Regions from separate parts of the Bacillus sp. BSL6 genome, predicted to be linked through region 1. Evidence: riboswitches for the same ligand, from Rfam matches in the RefSeq annotation. Region 1 holds a riboswitch; each other region holds the start of a gene.

Region 1 (4,291 bases):
TTTCATACTTTCAATATGTTCTGGAGTCGTGCCACAACAACCGCCCAATAACCGAATACCTTGCTCAATAAATTTCGGTGTCATCGCTTCAAAATAAGCTGGACTTCCCTCATATACGTATCGTCCCTCTACATAATTTGGGAGACCTGCATTTGGATATGCTGACAAGTAACCATTTTTCGGAATCGATATCATTTTAAGAGCTTCCGTCATATGAAGTGGCCCTAGTTGGCAGTTCAATCCAACAACATTTGCACCGTAATCTAAAAGCTGTTTTAATATTTCATTTACATCATTTCCATTTTGAGTCGTACCCGCCTCATGTAACGCCAATTGCGCTACAATTGGAATATTTGTTTCTTTTCGTAACACCTGGACAGCATGAAGTAATTCAAACTCATCATAAAAAGTCTCTAATAGCAGTCCATCAACCTGTTCTTCTAATAATGCACTTGCCTGTTCCAGTAACATAAATTCTCGCTCCATATCAGTTGTCGTAACCGCCCCGATATGTTTCATACCACCAATTGTGCCTAAAATTGCATTTCTGTCTGTAACAGATGCTTTCGCCAGTTTTACTGCCGCTCTATTAATTTCAGTAACTTGATTTTCTAATCCATACATACGTAATTTCGCTTCATTTGCTCCGTACGTATTTGTTTGAATCACATCTGCCCCAGCCGCTACATATTGCTTATGAATCGATACAATTAAATCTGGATCAGATATATTCAATTCTTCAAAACTACTTTGCAAACCATGTGAATGTAATAACGTCCCAACCGCACCATCACCTATTACAATTCCTTTTGATAATAAATCTAGTAATTTCACAAATCTCCCTCATTTCTATCAATATAAAAACCCCCTCTTCACTTTGAAGAGGGGGACATAATCGATCCTCCTCTTATTATGCAAAACATTCGTTTTGCAGGTATTAGCACCGTTTCAAACATTTCGTTTGAAGGTTGCCGGGTTTCACAGGGCCTTTCCCTCCACCGCTCTCAATAAGAGTTTGTCTTTATTATTTTATTTATGTAGCTAAAAGGAAATGCGTTCCCCTTTTAACAATGTTTGTTAATTTTTTTATAAATTTAGCACGCACAAATACAAAAGTCAATGACACTTGCGGAAAAATAAAAATTATTTAAAATAAAGTTGCAATTCAATTATCTTTTGTTGTAAAGTTAAAAACATAATAAAATTTCATACGAACATTCTTATCTAGAGAGGTAGAGGGACTGGCCCTATGACGCCTCAGCAACCATTAACATTTGTTAATAAGGTGCTAATTCCAGCAAATTGTGAAAGATTTGACAGATGAGAAGAAGACTCTATTCAAACCGAAAGCCTTCTTCTTAGAAGGCTTTTTTATTTTATATTCAACTAATGGTTCAATTTAAAAAGGAGGAATTTTCACATGTCAACTATCGAAACAAAATTAGCGCAAATCGGAAACCGGAGTGAAACTACAACAGGAACTGTTAATCCACCTGTTTATTTTTCAACTGCTTATCGTCACGAAGGAATTGGTAAATCTACTGGATTTGATTATTCACGAACTGGAAATCCAACGCGCGGCCTATTAGAACAGGCAATCGCAGACTTAGAATGCGGTGAACAAGGTTATGCCTGTAGTTCAGGGATGGCAGCCGTTCTTCTTGTCCTTTCCCTATTCCGCTCTGGAGACGAACTTATTGTTTCCGAAGATTTATACGGTGGCACTTATCGATTATTTTCTGAGCACGAAAAAAAGTGGAACGTTCGATGTAGATACGTAAATACACAATCTATTAAACAAATTGAGCAAGCCATCACAACGAAAACGAAGGCTATTTTCATAGAAACTCCAACTAATCCATTAATGCAAGTTACCGATATTGCCGCTGTTGCAACTGTAGCGAAAAGACACGGACTACTTCTTATTGTAGACAACACATTCTACACACCTTATATACAGCAGCCATTAACAGAAGGTGCCGATATCGTACTTCATAGTGCAACGAAATATTTAGGTGGTCATAACGATGTACTAAGCGGACTTGTCGTTGCAAAAGGAAAGGAACTTTGTGAGGAAATCGCTCATTATCATAATGCCTCTGGTGCAGTCTTAAGTCCATTTGACTCATGGCTATTAATTCGTGGTATGAAAACGTTAGCGCTTCGCATGAGACAACATGAAGAAAATGCAAAAGCAGTTGTTGCTTATTTAAATGATGAGGATGGGGTGACAGATGTATTTTATCCTGGAAGAGGCGGCATGATCTCGTTTCGTCTGAAAGATGAAACATGGATTAATCCATTCTTACAATCTTTATCCTTAATTACATTTGCCGAAAGTCTCGGTGGTGTTGAAAGTTTAATGACATATCCAGCAACACAAACACACGCTGATATTCCTGAAGAAATTAGAACAGCAAACGGTGTATGTAATCGTCTTCTTCGATTTTCCGTTGGTATTGAAAATAGTAACGATTTAATTCAAGACTTAAAGCAAGCCATTAAACTTGTAAAAGAAGGTGTAAGAATATGAGTTATTCTATAGATACACTCTTACTGCACAACCAATATAAACATGACTCGCAAACAGGAGCTGTTAACGTTCCCATCTATAACACATCAACATTTCACCAATTTGATGTAGATACGTTCGGGAAATATGACTATAGCAGGTCAGGCAATCCAACTCGTGAAGCTCTTGAAGACATCATTGCTTTATTAGAAGGCGGAACAAAAGGATTTGCCTTCGCATCAGGAATTGCAGCGATTTCTACTGCATTCCTCCTCCTTTCACAAGGTGATCACGTACTCATTTCAGAAGACGTATACGGAGGAACTTATCGAATGATAACTGAAGTTCTCTCCCGTTACGGTGTTTCACATACATTTGTTGATATGACCAATTTAGAAGAAATAAAGCAAAACATTAAGCCAAATACAAAACTCTTTTATGTAGAAACACCTTCCAATCCACTTTTAAAAGTGACAGATATTCGTGCTGTTTCTAAACTTGCAAAATCTATTGGCGCCCTTACTTTTGTTGATAATACATTTTTGACACCATTATTCCAGAAACCACTTGACCTTGGCGCTGATGTCGTTCTTCATAGTGCCACAAAATTCATTGCCGGTCATAGTGATGTTACTGCCGGATTAGCAGTTGTAAAAGATACCGATCTCGCCCAAAAACTTGGCTTTTTACAAAATTCATTCGGCGCTATTCTAGGCCCGCAAGATTGTTCTCTCGTACTTCGTGGTCTAAAAACATTGCATGTACGTCTTGAGCATTCAGCTGCTAATGCCAATAAAATTGCACACTATTTACAAGAGCACGCTAAAGTTCAAAATGTCTATTATCCAGGATTACAAACACATCTTGGATTTCACATTCAACAATCTCAAGCTACATCAGCAGGAGCTGTCCTATCTTTCACTTTACAATCAGAAGACGCACTTCGCCAATTTTTATCAAAAGTAAAATTACCTGTCTTTGCAGTTAGTTTAGGGGCTGTCGAATCGATCCTTTCCTACCCAGCTAAAATGTCACATGCAGCACTATCGCAAGAAGCTCGTGATGAAAGAGGGATTTCAAATTCATTACTTCGGCTATCCGTCGGTCTTGAAAATGTTGACGATTTAATATCCGATTTTGAAAATGCCCTTTCTTATGTAGAAGAGCCTGTAAATGCATAGAGAGCAGAGAAGATATGAAATTAAGTTATCATATCTTCTTTTTTACGCTGATAAGTATATTTGTCAACCCTTCGTATAATTCATAAAAAAAATGACAGATCACTATCTATTTCCAAGTAATGAATTAATTGATATATTAAGAAGTAAAAAAGGGGCAAAAATAATGGATACATGTGCAGATGTTTTAATCGTTATCGATTTACAAAATGGAGTATGTTATAGTGAGGAGCATTTATTTAATTTACAAAATTTACTTACAAAAGTAAATAAAAGAATTTCTTCATACAGAAAATCAAATAAACCAATTCTTTTCGTTCAACATTGTGACGATGATTTAGTACCTGAAAAAGACCTTTGGGCTATTCATTCAGATTTAGATGTTCAAAAACAAGATTTTTTTGTAAGAAAAACACATGCCAATTCTTTTTATAACACAAACTTGAAAGAGATTTTAGATCAATTATCTGTACATCGTATTGAATTTTGTGGTGCCCAAACAGAGTACTGTATGGATACCACGATTAAATTTGCCCATGGACTAGGGTACGAAAACTTCATGTTCCAGAAAGCAACCTCTACGTTAAATAATCCATTTATG
Region 2 (4,291 bases), on a different contig from region 1:
CCTTCTTTTTCAGCTTTTTCCTTTACAATTTCCCAAGCGTTTCCATCCGTTCCAGTTACACCAATGCGAACTGTTTTCTCTTTTATTCCTGCATCCGAGCAGCCACTTAACGCCGAAATTCCTACAATTGCTGATAATGCAAATGCTAAAATCTTCTTCATTCTCTTTTCCCCCTCTTCCTTTTTATGATCTGCGTAAAAAGACTTTCGCAAAGTAGTTTCCTAAGTTTTGAGCTAATTGTACGAGAATTATAAGTAAAACGACCGTTACGAACATAACTGATGTATCAAAACGTTGATAACCATATGTCATTGCTAAATCACCAAGACCGCCACCACCGACAAGCCCAGCAACTGCAGAAAATTCAATTAAACCAACTGTCATAAATGTAACACCTAAAATTAATGGTGCTAACGCTTCTGGTACAAGGATTTCAAAAACAATTCTAATTGGTGAAGCACCCATCGCTTGCGCTGCTTCAATTACCCCTTTCGGAACAGAAACAAGATTTGTTTCAACCATTCTAGCGATACCAATTGATGCAACTAACGTCATTGGAAAAATTGCTGCTGCTGTTCCAATTGTCGTTCCGATAACACTTCTTGTTAACGGGCTTAAAGCTACTAAGAAGATAATGAATGGAATCGGACGAATTGTATTAATAATGATATTAAGAATAGAAAAGACCCATTTATTTTCTAAAAAGTTTCCTTTTCTCGTTACATATAAAAGTAAACCTAGAGGTATACCAAGAATTGTAGCGAATATAAGGGTTACAATTACCATTAAGAGGGTATCCCCCGTCGCATCTAGTATGCGCGGCCAAAATATACTCCAATCAACTCGCATGAGCTTCTACCTCCTTCAGCTGCACTTGCAGTCTTAGATGTTGTAATGCTTTTTGAATTTCCCTCTGTTCACCTTGCAATTCTACAAGAAGATTTCCAAATAGCACATTTTGAAGTTCAATAATATTTCCGTACAGTACATTTACATCCACATTATAGTTTTTTGCGATATATGATAGTACCGGCTGTCCTGTTTCCTCACCAGTAAATGTTAGGCGATAAATCTGACCACCATTTTGAATTTTCGCTAAAACACTTTCCGGTAAATGATCATTAATAACAGAACGTACAAAGTTTTGAGTCGTCTTTGTTTTCGGTTGTGTGAAAACATCAAACAGTTTTCCTTCTTCAATAACTTTTCCTTTTTCCATTACAGCTACACGGTGACAAATTTCTTTCACGACATGCATTTCATGTGTAATAAGAAGAATTGTTAAATTGTATTCTCGATTTACTTTCTTTAATAAGTTTAGAATTTCTGTCGTTGTTTCTGGATCTAAAGCTGATGTTGCCTCATCACATATAAGAATATCTGGTGATGTTGCAAGTGCTCTAGCAATACCTACACGCTGCTTTTGTCCGCCTGATAGCTGCTCTGGGTAATTGTTTGCCTTATCTTCTAACCCTACAAACTTCAGCAATTCATTTACTCTTTCTTTTATCTCATTCTTTGGTACTTTTGCTAACCTTAATGGATAAGCAATATTCCCAAACACTGTTCTTGAATTAAATAAATTAAAGCTTTGAAAAATCATCCCGATTCTTTGTCTTAGCTTCCGTAATTCTTTCGTCGATAATGATGTAATCTCTTTATCATCTATTGAAATCGTTCCTGCCGTTGGTCTCTCTAACATGTTTACTAGGCGTAATAATGTACTCTTTCCAGCGCCACTAAAACCAATAATGCCAAAAATTTCGCCTTTCTCAACTGATAACGTTACATCCTCCACCGCATGAACAGATTGCCCACCTGATTCATATACTTTACTTACATTATTAAAAGAAATCATTTTTTCCCCTCCTATATGCTGTAAAAACTTGAAGTAGAGCTCTCGAGGTAAAATAAAAAGTGCTCTCCTTCTTATCAAACATAAAGATAAGAAGGAGAGCACTTATATGTACTCGTTCACATCTTCTCATCTTCCAAGCCCTTATAGGCTTGCTGGAGTTAGCACGGTATTAAAAAACCCGTTGCTGAGGTATCGTAGGGCCAGTCCCTCCACCTCTCTGGATAAGAATGTATCGATTTAATTGTCGTTTAATTAATTCTCATTATAGAACTCAGAATAATAAGAGTCAATACATTTTTTAGAAAAATATTAATTATTTCTTTATTAAAATTTTCAGATGAAAATTTTAATAGAAAATAGTAACCTTTAAAGTTATGTAAACTTCTCCTCTTGCATATTTTTTAAAAGGATAATCTTCTCTACTAATTGAATACCATTATTTGAATATGAAATCGGAGGAAGATAAATATATGAAAACAGCTCTTTTACTCGTTGATATTCAAAATGATTATTTTCCACATGGAAAGATGGAATTGCGTAATCCAGCAGAAGCAAGCGCATATGCTAGTCAGCTACTACAGCTCTTTAGAAAGAAAAACGAACCCATTTTTCATATCCAACATGTAGCAATAAAAGAGGACGCTACTTTTTTCCTACCCAATACAGAAGGTGTACATATTCATGAAAGCGTACGCCCACTTAAAGAAGAAACCGTTATACTCAAACATTATCCAAATAGTTTTCGCGAAACCGATCTTCTAGAGCAATTACAACGTTTAAAGATTGAGCACCTCGTCATATGCGGGATGATGACTCATATGTGTATTGATGCTACCGTAAGGGCTGCCTTTGATTTCGGCTTGCAATGTACTGTTATACATGATGCTTGTGCGACAAAAGATCTTTCTTTTAAGAATGCTACGATACCAGCTGTTTATATTCATAATACAATTTTAGCTAGTTTAAATGGCGTATATGCAAATGTAATGAGTACAGAGGAGTTTTTAGCTACAAAAAAACACTCTCTTCAGTGAGCAAAACCGAAAAGAGTGTTTCTTGTCAAACCATAGATTTTCTTTCAAATTGTATTATACAGGAAATCCTTAAAATGAATACAAAAAAATGTGACTAATAAGTCAACTTTTCTCATTGTTTTATTTCTATTTACATGTTTATCCCGATATGAATAGGTTTTAGCTAGTTCCACTTACCAAATAGTAATATATGGTAAGTGTTTTTTAATGCAAATTAACTAATTTCTCCTATTATTTATCTGTTTGTTTTTGTTTCTTTTTCAAATACTCCGCACGCAATTTTTCAATTTGCTGCTTTTTATCAAATTTGACAGGCGTCTGTTTTTCATGAAACTTCGCGACAGCTACCTGACCTTTGTAATCCAATTGATATTTTCCCACTTTGTTCACCTACTTTTCTTGTCTTTAAAGAGAATCTATTCAGCAAATATAAATATACCTCATTTTGCTGAAGTAAACCTTATTACTTTATTAGTTTTTCTACTGATTACTATGTTAATCCACATATAAAAAATTTTTCAAAAAAAGAGATCTTCGCAGACTGCGAAGATCTCTTCTACTATTTCTTATAAAGTTTCAGAAGTAGTTTTTGCTTGCATGTGAAGCGCTAAGTAGTCAGGACCACCAGCTTTAGAGTCTGTACCAGACATGTTAAAGCCACCGAATGGTTGGTATCCTACGATTGCACCAGTACATCCACGGTTGAAGTATAAGTTACCTACGTGGAAGTCTTCACGTGCTTTTTCAATATGATCACGGTTGTTAGAGATAACTGCTCCTGTTAAACCGTATTCTGTATTGTTTGCAATTGCAAGTGCATGGTCAAAGTCTTTTGCTTTACAGAATGCTACTACTGGTCCGAAGATTTCTTCTTTCATTAGGCGAGCATCTTCTGCAACGTCAGCAACGATTGTTGGTTGGATGAACCAGCCTTTAGAATCGTCTCCTTCGCCACCTGCTAAAATTCTACCTTCTTCTTTACCAATTGCAACATAGCTCATTACTTTATCGAATGCAGCTTGGTCATTAACAGGACCCATGTTTGTACCTAATACAGCTGGGTTAGCAACTTTTAATTCTTTCGTTAATTCAACAGCACGATTTAATACGTGATCGTATACATCTTCGTGGATTACTGCACGAGAACATGCAGAACATTTTTGTCCTGAGAATCCGAATGCTGATGCAACGATAGATTTAGCTGCTAATTCAAGATCTGCTTCTTTATCAACAACGATTGTATCTTTACCGCCCATTTCAGCGATAACGCGTTTTAACCAAATTTGGCCTGGGTTTACTTTCGCTGCGCGCTCATAAATACGGATACCTACATCACGAGATCCAGTGAAGCTAATGAAACGTGTACGAGGGTGATCTACTAAGTAGTCACCAACTTCAG
Region 3 (4,291 bases), 480 kb from region 1:
GGTACGTGAAGTGGAACTTCAAGACCGAAGATGTCATGTTTAGCTGTTTCAGTTTTCGCAAGTTCACCGCTTAATGCTGCTTGAATCATTGCACGAGTGTAACCTAAGTTCATACGTTTACCAACGCCGTATTCGCCACCAGTCCAGCCAGTGTTTACTAAGAATACTTTCGCATCGTGTTTCTCGATTTTCTCACCAAGCATTTCAGCATAGCGAGATGCATCAAGTGGTAAGAATGGTGAACCGAAGCAAGTTGAGAATGTTGCTTGCGGAGATGTAACACCGCGCTCTGTTCCTGCTAGTTTACTAGTGTAACCACTTAAGAAGTGATACATAGCTTGTTCTTTTGATAACTTACTGATTGGAGGCAATACGCCAGATGCATCAGCAGTTAAGAAGATAATTGTATTTGGGTGTCCTGCAACACTTGGCAGTACGATATTGTCGATCGCATGCATAGGGTATGCAGCACGAGTATTTTCTGTTAAAGTAGTATCGTTATAGTCTGCGATACGCGTTTGGTCATTAATGATAACGTTTTCTAAAACAGATCCAAATGTGATTGCATCGAAAATTTGTGGTTCTTTCTCGTGAGAAAGGTTTACACATTTCGCGTAGCAACCGCCTTCAATATTGAATACACCGTTATCAGACCAACCGTGCTCATCATCACCGATTAATTTACGGTTTGGATCAGCAGATAATGTTGTTTTACCTGTTCCAGATAAACCGAAGAATAATGCTACATCGCCTTCTTCACCTACGTTTGCAGAGCAATGCATAGAAAGAATATCTTGTTCAGGTAATAAGAAGTTCATAATAGAGAAGATTGATTTTTTCATTTCTCCAGCGTATTCTGTACCACCAATTAGTACGATACGTTTTTCGAATGAAACCATAATGAATGCTTCAGAGTTTGTACCGTCAACAGCTGGATCAGCTTTGAAATTCGGTGCAGAAACAATTGTGAACTCTGATTCATGAGTTGTTAATTCTTCTTCAGTTGGACGAATGAATAGTTGATGTACAAATAAATTGTGCCATGCATATTCATTAATAACTTGAATTGGTAGGCGGTAATTGCGGTCAGCGCCTGCAAATCCTTTGAAGACGAATAACTCTTCTTTCTCTTTTAAGTATTCTAAAACTTTCGTATATAATTTATTAAAATGTTCTTCAGAAATCGGTTGGTTTACTGCTCCCCAAGCAATTTTGTCAGCAACCGATGCTTCTTTCACAATAAATTTATCTTTAGGAGAACGTCCTGTATATTTTCCAGTTGAAGCAGAAACGGCACCAGTCGAAGTTAATTTCCCTTCATTTCGCATTAATACTTTTTCCACTAATTGCGGAACACTTAGTTGAATCTGTGCATTGCTTCCGTTCAATAATTCGTGTAAACCAATTTGGACATTCACAGTACTCATATTTATATACCATCCTTTTCATTTAATGAAATATTTCTCGTAATCCCCAACAAGAGTATAACACAATTATATAAATAATGTATACTATTTATTTCTTTTTGTTTGTGTGAATACATTATTTCCTTATTAATATTTCATTTTAGGCGCATTGAGAAAAACTTTCACGAAAATGTGAATATTAATTGACAAATGAATATCATTTCTTTAGTATAGGTTGGGACGGATACTCTCTTATCCCGAGCTGGCGGAGGGACAGGCCCGATGAAGCCCAGCAACCTCACTTGTAGTGGTAAATACAGGTGAATAGGTGCTAAAACCTGTGCGAGGCTACAGGTCTCGAACGATAAGAGCGAAGGGCAAAAAGCAGTATGCAAGTAGCAAATTAAACCTTTCCTCTCTATTATGTAGGAAAGGTTTTTCTGTATGCTTGTGTGGGAGAATAAATGTATGTCGCAATCTGTGGCAAATTAAGGATGAGTTCCGTACAATATATACAATTACTGTAGGGAGGTTTACCACATGACAAAAAAACGTCATCTGTTCACATCTGAGTCTGTAACTGAAGGACATCCAGATAAAATTTGTGACCAAATTTCTGATTCAATTTTAGATGCGATCTTATCAAAAGACGCAAATGCACGTGTAGCTTGTGAAACAACTGTAACAACTGGTTTAGTATTGGTAGCGGGGGAAATTACGACTTCTACTTACGTAGATATTCCAAAAATCGTTCGTGAAACAATTCAAGGCATTGGTTACACACGCGCAAAATACGGATTCGATGCAGAAACTTGTGCAGTTTTAACATCTATCGATGAGCAATCTGCTGACATCGCTATGGGTGTTGACCAAGCGCTAGAAGCACGCGAAGGTCAAATGACTGACGCTGAGATTGAGGCAATTGGTGCAGGAGACCAAGGTTTAATGTTTGGTTTCGCATGTAATGAAACACAAGAGTTAATGCCACTTCCAATCTCGCTTGCTCACAAATTAGCTCGCCGTTTAACTGAAGTACGTAAAAATGATACATTATCATACCTACGTCCGGATGGAAAAACGCAAGTTACAGTTGAGTATGATGAAAATGGTAAACCAGTACGTGTTGATACTATCGTAATTTCTACACAACATCACCCAGATGTTACATGGGAAGAAATCGATCGCGACTTAAAAGAGCACGTAATTAAAGCTGTAGTACCAGCAGAATTAATCGATGGAGAAACGAAATTCTTCATTAACCCAACTGGCCGCTTCGTAATTGGTGGACCACAAGGTGATGCTGGTTTAACAGGACGTAAAATCATCGTTGATACTTACGGTGGATACGCTCGCCACGGTGGCGGTGCATTCTCTGGTAAAGATGCAACGAAAGTTGACCGTTCTGCAGCATATGCAGCTCGTTATGTTGCGAAAAACATCGTAGCAGCTGGTCTTGCTGAAAAAGCAGAAGTACAACTTGCATACGCAATCGGTGTAGCGCAACCAGTATCAATTTCAGTTGATACATTCGGCACTGGTAAAGTATCTGAAGACGTACTAGTAGAACTAGTTCGTAACAACTTCGATCTTCGCCCAGCTGGTATTATTAAAATGCTAGACTTACGTCGCCCAATTTACAAACAAACAGCAGCTTACGGCCACTTCGGACGTACTGATGTAGATCTATCATGGGAACGTACAGACAAAGCTGCAGCTTTAAAAGAGCAAGCTGGTCTATAATATATGAAAAAAAGCTTTGCGCAGTGAGCGCAAAGCTTTTTTTATATATAATTACGTTGGAATAAAGCGAAGAGTTCAATGTCATGCCAAGTGCCATTGCGGAATATAGCTTCTTTACAAGTTCCTTCATGTTGAAAACCGAGCGATTTATATAATTTAATTGCTCTATCGTTAAAAGAAAATACTCGTAAAGAAAGGCGATGTAAATTTAATTCTAAAAATGCATAATCCAATAATAAGGTGAAAGCTTCCTTCCCATAACCTTGCCCCCAGTAATCCTTGTTACCAATATCAATAATACATTCAGCGTTTCGATTATACGAATCAATATGAATTAAAGAAGTAATACCAATTGAAAGATGCGTAGCTTTTTCTTCAATGATATAGCTTTTAGAGTCCGAAGAATGAATAAATTGTTGGCAAAGTTTTTCTGTGTCTTGAAGGGAATATTTATCAAGAGTGAGAGTAGTTGAACTCATAACGTCTATATCATTATGCCATTTATAATATGTTAGAATATCATCTTCGGAAAATTTTCGTAACTGGATACGGTTTGATTCAAACAATGTAAGTCCCCCTTTTGTATTTACTATTTTTTGTTCATTATTTCAACACACGAGCTACAATAAATCTCTCCTTCTAGTTCAATATACTTTCTCATATTCGTCATGCCACTTGCTGGAAATGGCATATGAATCCAAGCCTTTTCATACGTTTGTATTTCCTTTTCACATGATTTACAAAGGATTGGTTTCTTCTGGAACATATGTAATCAACCTTTCATTTGACGTGCTTTGCCCGCGCAAAAAGCACTGCTTAGTAAAAATAGTGTCGCAAATATAATGCTCACCAATGTCGCGTATGGGATTGCTCCTTTTAGAGAAAAGCCGACAGTGATGGAAGCGATAAATAAGAGGATGAATGTTGTTGTTAATTTTTTATAAAGTTCCATAATATGTAGACCTCCGATTTATTTTTTAGTACAAGTTTTAAAATTGAATTCCATTAGAAAGAAAATATAAAGGGTAGCTTAAGATGTGTAGTCTAGGAGTAGAAGAAAATGCATTTTCCTTTTTGTGGGTTAGTATACTTATATTGTATCATGGTGTATTATCGGCTTCATACATAATTGTGTAAAGGTATGT

Evidence for each region. Region 1 has a riboswitch for S-adenosylmethionine ahead of metI (cystathionine gamma-synthase/O-acetylhomoserine thiolyase). Riboswitches for the same ligand answer to the same signal wherever they lie in the genome.
Region 2: linked by a shared signal. The riboswitch ahead of RCJ96_RS21810 (methionine ABC transporter ATP-binding protein) and the one ahead of metI (cystathionine gamma-synthase/O-acetylhomoserine thiolyase) in region 1 are both predicted to bind S-adenosylmethionine.
Region 3: linked by a shared signal. The riboswitch ahead of metK (methionine adenosyltransferase) and the one ahead of metI (cystathionine gamma-synthase/O-acetylhomoserine thiolyase) in region 1 are both predicted to bind S-adenosylmethionine.

What each region holds. Positions count from the first base shown of each region.
Region 1 covers NZ_JAVGCW010000001.1:583,638-587,928, reverse strand. Annotated here, with positions in the region: gene RCJ96_RS03230 (bifunctional homocysteine S-methyltransferase/methylenetetrahydrofolate reductase) at 1-834, opposite strand, end outside; SAM riboswitch class I at 905-1,014, opposite strand; SAM riboswitch class I at 1,218-1,327, shown strand; gene metI (cystathionine gamma-synthase/O-acetylhomoserine thiolyase) at 1,421-2,533, shown strand; gene metC (cystathionine beta-lyase) at 2,530-3,693, shown strand; gene RCJ96_RS03215 (cysteine hydrolase family protein) at 3,857-4,291, shown strand, end outside.
Region 2 covers NZ_JAVGCW010000007.1:185,209-189,499, forward strand. Annotated here, with positions in the region: gene RCJ96_RS21800 (MetQ/NlpA family ABC transporter substrate-binding protein) at 1-161, opposite strand, end outside; gene RCJ96_RS21805 (methionine ABC transporter permease) at 184-849, opposite strand; gene RCJ96_RS21810 (methionine ABC transporter ATP-binding protein) at 839-1,858, opposite strand; SAM riboswitch class I at 1,982-2,086, opposite strand; gene RCJ96_RS21815 (cysteine hydrolase family protein) at 2,329-2,892, shown strand; gene RCJ96_RS21820 (hypothetical protein) at 3,124-3,273, opposite strand; gene pruA (L-glutamate gamma-semialdehyde dehydrogenase) at 3,459-4,291, opposite strand, start outside.
Region 3 covers NZ_JAVGCW010000001.1:105,312-109,602, forward strand. Annotated here, with positions in the region: gene pckA (phosphoenolpyruvate carboxykinase (ATP)) at 1-1,427, opposite strand, end outside; SAM riboswitch class I at 1,656-1,777, shown strand; gene metK (methionine adenosyltransferase) at 1,947-3,146, shown strand; gene RCJ96_RS00690 (GNAT family N-acetyltransferase) at 3,188-3,712, opposite strand; gene RCJ96_RS00695 (hypothetical protein) at 3,736-3,912, opposite strand; gene RCJ96_RS00700 (hypothetical protein) at 3,919-4,098, opposite strand.